2 regions of the Rossellomorea sp. DUT-2 genome follow, and region 1 is predicted to be linked to the other one. Evidence: riboswitches for the same ligand, from Rfam matches in the RefSeq annotation. Region 1 holds a riboswitch; the other holds the start of a gene.

Region 1 (4,217 bases):
CCCTAGCTTTAAATCAAAAAGGCGGTCCTCTGGTATGCCAAAACAAATTATTAGTCATATAAACAAGGAAAACGAGTTACATTTCATTATTACCGGAAGTAAATTATCAATGAATTATTCTGTAGATAAAGTTTATAACGGAAAATCAATCCAGTTGAACCAATTAGTAAATGGCATTCAAGAAGCACGTAGGTTTATCGCCTCATTTGTCTTAAGTAACTATAATGAGTTGCCGATAGAGTTTATTGGACAAGAAACAATTATTAATGACTACTGTGTTGTTCCGGGGAGAAGCAAGAAGAAAAATCAATGGAATCAGTGGAGAATAGGGGCTTTTCTAAACTAAGATACTGGAGGAGAATTATGAGAAAGGAATTGTATAAACCGATTATAGGTTATGAAGGACTATATGATATCTCCGAATCCGGAAAGGTGTATTCACACCGATCTAAAAGAACACTTAAAAGGTGTGGGGACGAATATGGATTTCATATCGTTAAATTATATAAAAATGGTAAGGCATCTAATCATAATGTATTTGAATTATGGAAAGCAGCCTTCCCAGGTGCGAATGACACTGAATTTAAAGGAACTAAAACAATAATATATAAGTGAACTACATTCAGGTTTATAAAAGGTCTACTGAAATCAAGTAGTCTTTTATCTTATATGATTTGACCTATATTTTTTACAGGTTAAAAGTAGATTAGTAGTGTTTTTGCTAAAATAACCTAGACTATCTAAATTTCCAATAAGAACTTTATACAACCTATTAATTATAATAAATTTTATATAAGGAGGATGAAATGAATCAGATGTGGGTTTTGGAAATAAATGAAGGTACAGTTACTATATTAAAAGAAATAGAAAAAATTGAAGGAAACGAAATTAATGTTGCATGCGAAAAACTTAATTCTCTGTGGAAAGAAATAAATTTTATGCAACCAATCACCGAGGAATTTAATGAATACATAAAGTGTGTAGAAGACGAAAAAGGGTCTACAAATAAAATTATAAGACAGTTAAATAATTATTTGAGTGCTTATAAAGGTTTTATTGATCGCTGGAGAACTTTTTTAAGTAGAAATAAGGAAAAAAGCTATGGGGAATTCTTTGATTTAGCTTTATCTGAAATATATGATAGGTGTTTTGAGTATAGGTTTATTTACAATTTAAGGAATTATGCCCAACATGCTGGTGAGCCTGTATCAAGTATTAGTAGATCATTTAAAGGAACGAAAATTATATTAAGCAAAGAACATTTTATTACTGAACATAATGGTATGCAACGATCATTTAAAAAAGAACTAGAAAGTATGACAGAAAAAGAGTTAGATGTAGATAATGCTATTAGAGTAGTCCATCAGGAATTGACTGAGCTACATGCGAAATTATTTAATAGACAATTAAATTCATTAGGTAATGATTATTTAATGGCAGCGGTAATAGTATTAAATTTTTATAAAAAATATAATAAAAATAAAGGTGAAATTGCATTAACTACTCGTAAAACTATTGAAAGTCTAAGGGAATTGCAAGAGGGTTCTTCACATAAGACTGTAAATTGGTCACGTATCCCCAACAAGCTTGCTGAGACGATCATAAAAGGGGTATATATAAAATATAAATTTAAAGGAAAGATTGTTGGCAATTCTTCAGGTTTCCCTTTTATGTATGAGCAAAAATTGGCAATTAAGATGCCTTGTTTTGAAACTGGCAGTAAATATGTTGAACACAACAACTTAACATGGGTTCAAGTTGGAGAAAGTACTGGAACAGCTTGGCAAGATGGGTACGATAGGTATTTCACTATTTATATGCCAGTAGGGTTATCGATGAAGGAGTACAATGATAAATTCGATTCATTTAAAAAGGAAATTGATGAGTTTTTTAATAGAAAATGAATTTAAATTGTACGATTATTAAACGAAGCTAATAAAATATTTATAATAAAAGGATATTTGACGATATTCTTTTTATAATGGACTCCATTCTGGACCATTAAAATGTGTGAATTATTCTTTATTCTACTAATAGAAAATATTCCTTAGCTCAGAGAAATATCTCTGAGCTTCTTTTGGTGCAATTATTTTAGTCCTCTTTATTCCTTTGTTTTGCCTGGAACACAACATACTCAAAATGCTTCTTAATTTCCTCTAGAATTGTAGCAACCTCACCGACAAAATTAAATTTTTATTGAGTATGTGATCCATAGAGCGAAGCAAATATAAAACATCTAGACCTCATAGAGTACGAGATGATCTATTTAGAAATTCTCTAATTTCATCGATAGAAATTCCTAGGTTACGAGCCTCAATAATGAGTTCAATCCATTCTTTGTCTAGTTTATTTTCACAAGTATTTTCAGTAGTCAACATTTTACCCTCCTAAAATATGTACTATTCTAGGTAACTCAGCCGTCATTGCTGTTTATAACCTTAGACCTGTAGCTTTGCGTCCCAATCTTTCGAAAAGCTTCCTGTTTTCAAAAATATAGAAAAATGTAAAATAATAGTACCACTACCGTTTACCGTAATAAATAAAATATAAAACAAAAAGTTCGACAACATTTTCAGTTTATGTCGCACTTCACGGGGGCTTCCGTTCTACCCCGGCTACCGTAATCATATGATATAAAAAATGGTCAACCAGAAATATCTGGCTGACCTTATAATACGAAAGGGGGATTTAATTGAATTCTACTGAAAAAAGCTCGGAGAATCTTCTCTGAGCATTTTTGTGTGGCTATTTTAGTCCTCTTTATTTCTTTGTTTTGCCTGGAACACAACATACTCAAAATGCTTCTTAATCTCCTCAATATCCTCAGAAGAAAGATCCTTCCACTTTTCAATATCAAAGAAACCAAATTGCTCTATGCCATACTCCTTAACGAGTTTGTTGACTTCCTCAAGAGTATCTTCTTTAGTTTTATTTTTCTGATCACGTCCAAGTAAGTAATCAACTGTAACCTCAAAAAAGTCAGCGATTTTATTTAATGTATCAAAATCAGGCTCACGATTCCCTTGCTCATACATAGCATAAGTAGTTCGGGCAATCCCCAATATTTTTGCGATATCTTCTTGGCGTAGCTTCTTATCTTTTCGAAGTTCAATTAGTTTATTTTTTAACATTGGAACTCCTCCAACCTATTTTTTCGTCCATATTCGTCTTATAACGTTAATTATAGCGTCGCATTTCGTGACAAAAAATAAAATACACAAAAAGTGTAATATTATATTGACACTACACAATATGTGACATATACTTAAATTACACATAACGTGACATCAAGGGGGGTGAGCACATTACAAGGCAATGGTTAATAGATATTAGAAAGAAAAAATCAATGACTCAACAAAGCGTTGCTGCCAAAGCAAAAATAGCTAGATCCACGTATGCAATGATTGAAAGTGGAGAAAGAAATGCATCTGTTCCGAATGCTAAAAAGATTTCGAAAGTACTTGATTTAGAATGGACGATTTTTTTTGAAGATGAATGTCACAATTCGTGTAATGTTAAGAAGGTGATCTAAATGAACCAACCATCAGATGAAACAATCAAAAAAATCCTAAGCTACTTCTTAAAAACATCAGTTCCAAGAATCATTGAAGAACGCAAACAAAAATCTGAAAAAGCAAGTTAACTTCATTTTATGAACTCAGCCCGAACATTGAAATCCATATATAGGTAAAGGAAGGAGCAACCCTTATGAAAGTCATGGAAGGGGAGGAGCTTGCTAGTGCGAGAAGGCGCAAAGGTATAACACAACACCAACTATCGTTAAAGCTTCCGATTTCAAGAGAAAGCATTGCAAAGTACGAAACGGGGAGACAGCGTTTCCCTAGAGATTTAAGAGCTCTAACAGCTGAAGCAATCGACGATGAAGAATACTATTTCGTTAGATGGAACGAATCAGCTGGGGATGTATCTATACCCTATCTAAACGGAGAGTTCATTGAACATCATCCAACAGCTATGATGCTTCTGGTCAAAAAGGAATCACTTGAAGCTCTAGAACATCTCGAAAAAGCATGTTGGTACAAACCAGTAAGATCTCAAAGCGATACAGAGCGAGAGGAAATGAAAAAGGTTGCGTTTGAAGTATTAGATGCTGCAGCCAGTATGATCAACCTTGTCGCTCTAATATCTAAAGAATATCAATTCTCGATGATACAGATTTTCAAACAATGGAGATTAACCCTAAAAGCACGGAGGTT
Region 2 (4,217 bases), on a different contig from region 1:
TGGTATAATGATGCCTTCTCGAAACCCGTCAATTAATAAGACAGTGCTTCCTTGTACGATGGCATCGGTCAATTCTTGATACTGAGTTGTCGTTTTCACATCTGCCGATTCAACTATTCTTTCAATGATTTGATCGATGAGTGATTCATTAAAACCTTCAGTCTCGAATGGTTCTAATAAGCTTGACCACAAAATCCTGAATAACATCTGCATCGATAATTCCGTCCAAATAGACAATATTCATTTCAAGGGAACCTTCGCAGCCAGAAGGCTATATATTTCTTACGATAAGGTCAGAAGTATCGTGAAAGGTATTCTTTATATTTTCTATATTTTCTTTTAGGCACATTCACATTGCTATTTTTAGCATCCTTTATCCTCCATAAAAGTTAAAGAATAAAATGAGAATAGGGTAACAATCTCTATAAGAAAGAGAAGCACATAGTTAGATAAACTCTGTGCTTTTTTGCATGCTATTTAAAGTATTCTTTTCGTTATGAATAATCCCATTGAGAAAGACATTCACCTTTTGAAAAAAGAAATAAAATAAGGAAAATGATTAGTTCAATAAATAAAAAATATCCCAACCTCATGCTATACACGAAGTAAACCTTAACGTGAAGGATGATTCGGATGATATGAAAGATAAGGATACAAAAGAGCAATACAATGACGATATTCACAAGTCTATCTCTGTTTCGATACATAGACAGAGTGGGGACGGTTCCGTCTTAACCTTTCCCTTACGACCGTCCCCGGTTTGCATGAGTTGCATTTAAAGAGCCTATTTAACCATAGTGGTTCGGAACACGCTCTTTATATTCTCCTAATATGTAACACAGAACCCATTACCTACACTTACTCTTTATTTGTAGTAAGTTTTTCTAACTTGTTAATGGTTTGATCAATTTCATTTTTAGATTCTGTAACAATTCTTTGTAAGTCTTCTGAAATTTGATTAACTTTTATTAGTTCATTTGTAATATTTTCAATGTTAGCATTAACCTCTTTAATGGCATTATTAGCATTCACAGAGAGCTTCCTCACTTCCTGGGCTACTACATTGAACCCTCTCCCGTGTTCACCCGCTCTGGCTGCTTCAATCGCCGCATTTAAAGAAAGCAAGTTTGTTTGAGAAGAAATATTTTTTATCGATTTCGACGTTTCATCAATTAATTTAATTTGTTCTTTTAAAGACTCTAATGCTTCAACTTTTTCATTAGAATTGTCCATAACTGAGTTAACTAGATTATTCGGCATGCTCTTTAATTGGGAAATGATCTCTATCGTTGTATTTTCCCTTTTTGTAATGTCTGTGGCAATTTTCAGGACTGCATGGACAGAACCCTTTTCATCTAAAATAGGAATATATGTTGCTTCCAGCCAAAGTTTGTTTCCCTGTTTATCAACTCTTTCAATTTTTTCTTGAGATTTTTTCCCTTTCCGGAGGTTGTCCCACAACACTGTATATTCTTTGCTTTGGCTATATTCCATCGTGCAGAACTGTTTGTGATCCATCCCTTGCATTTCCTGTACCCGGTAATTCATTGCATCGGCGAAGTTATTATTTACCCAAATTACCTTCCTGTCTAAGGAGAACTCTATCATAGCCAAATTTGTTTCAAGAGCTAATAGAACATCCTTTATATCTAAAACTTGGGTGCTTGCCTTACTAGTTAATTGGTTCATATACGTATCCCCTTCTTTTGAACATTTGCTTATGTACTCCATTATTCATTCATCTTTAGGTTTCTGGGCATAGAAAGTAACGTTCTATAATAAAAAAAGCTAATCAAACAGTAAAGTTCAATTAGCCGGTTGCGCTAGTTGCTCCCCGATTATCCAAGCGCCCACATACAGATAACCATTCATCGCATCTAAATTAATATATTTAATATATCGACACATTCAAAAAAATATTTAGACTACAAATAGGTGAAGAAATAGATATTGGTAATTATGGATACAGTGGGGACGGTTCCGTCTATACTAGATTCCCGAAAAGTAGAGTAAGAACCGTCCCGGTTTGCACAGACACTCTAAGATGTCATTCCAAACGTGCCTCTTTTCCGGACAGTCTTGAATCCTATACGTTCATAAAGCTTTATGGCTCCGGGATTGTTTTGATTCACGTGGAGGACGACGGATTTCATACCATCTTGTCGGAGGTCTTCTAAGCATTTACAAGTCAATACAGCAGCGATCCCTTTTCCCCGCCACTCCTTAATCACACCCACTTGAATGATATACCCGATTGTATCAGTCTCATGATCGGTTGCAATGAAACCTACCGCCTGGTCATTGACAGTTACGATATAGGACCGTTCCGGTAGAAAATCAGAACCGGACGATATCCACTCCACCCACTTCTCCCCGGGCCACCCTGGAAAACCGGGACGGTCCTTGAATGAAGCCTCGTAAACTTCATAAAATCGCTCTTTCAATGACGCTGACCAACTTTTGAAAATAAATGGAAATGGTGTTTCGATTTTAGGGATGTCCGTTAAGGAGTGTTCCATCACATATTCTTGGAATACCAACTCATAGCCCTTTTGTTGGTATTCCTGAATGATATCATCTGTTATGTTTTCACATTTAATGTTCGTCACGTTGTTCATCTATTTCTGTCTCCGTTCCATTCAATTTAGAGATTTACATACCTTGATAATCTGAAGATACCACGCCCTTTGCATCTGGTCTACGCTTTTAGGTAATCTGCTGATTGATCTATTTGGAGACTGTGATCAATGGTTGGTCTTTAACATTCTATTTGACAAAAAACAAACAATTTTATATTATGTTTATAAAATAACAAACATATTTAAATTTCGTTTATATAAAAATTGCGCAAAAGATAAAAGAATAGGATGTGTTAAGGAATGGAGCTTTCCAACTTGTTTTGGAGTGCCTCTTTGGAAGAAATGAAAAGAGGTTTTATCGAAGAAGAAGATTCCTTTATTTGTCTTATGTGCGGAGAGATCCTTGAAAAAGGCATGGTCTATCCTTACGAAGATAAATTTTACCTCGCTGAAAAATATATGGGTGTTCACATTGAACGTACGCACCTGTCCGTATTCGATTATTTAATTGGAATGGATAAAAAGCTCACGGGTCTGACCGATCACCAAAAACGTTTATTGACCCTCTTTTATCAAGGGAAAAATGATAAAGAAATCAAAGAAGAACTGGATATCGGAAGTGCGTCCACTATCCGGCATCACCGGTTTGCTTTAAAAGAGAAGGAGCGTCAAGCCAAGACCTTCCTGACCATGATGGAATTGCTGAAAGAAAAAGACGAAAATGCCCCGACGTTTGTACCTGTTCATAAAACAGCCACCATGGTGGACGAACGGTACAATATTACACAGACCGAACAGGAGCAAATCGTAAGTAAGTACTTCTCTGACGGGGCATTGACGAAATTCCCCCCAAAGGAAAAGCAAAGGCTGGTCATTCTTCGTGAGATTTCGAAACAGTTGAAGAAAGACGATATGTACGATGAAAAAGAATTAAATCATGTATTAAAAGACATTTATGACGATTATGTGCTTATCAGAAGATATCTCATTGAATATGGGTTTATAGACCGTAAATCCGACGGGAGCAAGTACTGGTTAAAGAAGTAAAGAACTAACAGGAGGTCTAATCATGGATCGTAAAAGAGAGTTAAAACAACAGTATAAAGAAACACCGGTTGAAGCAGGTGTCTTTCAAATCTTAAATCAGCAAAACAATAAAATCTATATCGGAAGCACGAAAAACTTGAAGACCCTGAACGGGATCAAGTTCATGCTTGAAAACAATGGATTCACCACCAGCAAAGGGTTACAAACCGAATGGATCCAGTACGGGAAAGACGCATTTACATTCGAGCTATTGGAAAAACTGAAAAAGAATGATGATCCATTTGTGACTGAAAAAGAAGCTCTGGATGAGTTGGAAGAAAAGTGGTTGGAGAAACTGCAGCCGTATGGAGAACGGGGGTATAATCAGAAGTAGGTACGATGATCACACAAAAACGCTCAGGATGATCTCTGAGCGTTTTTGTTCATGTCTTTTGTTGGTTTATTTTTATTGAACATTCAAATTATACTTAATCATTAACTCCTCCTTAGGACCATTAAAACTTTTCCACTCACCGTCCTCGAATATTTCTAACACTTCCCCTTTACCTGATATAAACTCAATGGTCTTATCGTCATCTTTGTAGGTGGTAA

The links. A riboswitch is a leader RNA that binds a small molecule or an ion and turns the genes downstream of it on or off. The one in region 1 is predicted to bind cyclic di-GMP.
Region 2: linked by a shared signal. The riboswitch ahead of ACOSV2_RS20450 (methyl-accepting chemotaxis protein) and the one ahead of ACOSV2_RS08710 (anti-repressor SinI family protein) in region 1 are both predicted to bind cyclic di-GMP.

What each region holds. Positions count from the first base shown of each region.
Region 1 is NZ_JBQPEO010000002.1:574,733-578,949, reverse strand. Features, by position in the region: gene ACOSV2_RS08725 (hypothetical protein) at 1-346, shown strand, start outside; gene ACOSV2_RS08720 (NUMOD4 domain-containing protein) at 364-615, shown strand; gene ACOSV2_RS08715 (hypothetical protein) at 807-1,904, shown strand; gene ACOSV2_RS08710 (anti-repressor SinI family protein) at 2,244-2,378, opposite strand; cyclic di-GMP riboswitch class I at 2,405-2,491, opposite strand; gene ACOSV2_RS08705 (helix-turn-helix domain-containing protein) at 2,751-3,131, opposite strand; gene ACOSV2_RS08700 (helix-turn-helix transcriptional regulator) at 3,287-3,532, shown strand; gene ACOSV2_RS08695 (helix-turn-helix domain-containing protein) at 3,709-4,217, shown strand, end outside.
Region 2 is NZ_JBQPEO010000006.1:177,903-182,119, reverse strand. Features, by position in the region: gene ACOSV2_RS20455 (spore germination protein) at 1-213, opposite strand, end outside; gene ACOSV2_RS20450 (methyl-accepting chemotaxis protein) at 859-1,689, opposite strand; cyclic di-GMP riboswitch class II at 1,804-1,888, opposite strand; gene ACOSV2_RS20445 (GNAT family N-acetyltransferase) at 2,040-2,618, opposite strand; gene ACOSV2_RS20440 (DUF2087 domain-containing protein) at 2,880-3,626, shown strand; gene ACOSV2_RS20435 (GIY-YIG nuclease family protein) at 3,649-3,999, shown strand; gene ACOSV2_RS20430 (hypothetical protein) at 4,072-4,217, opposite strand, start outside.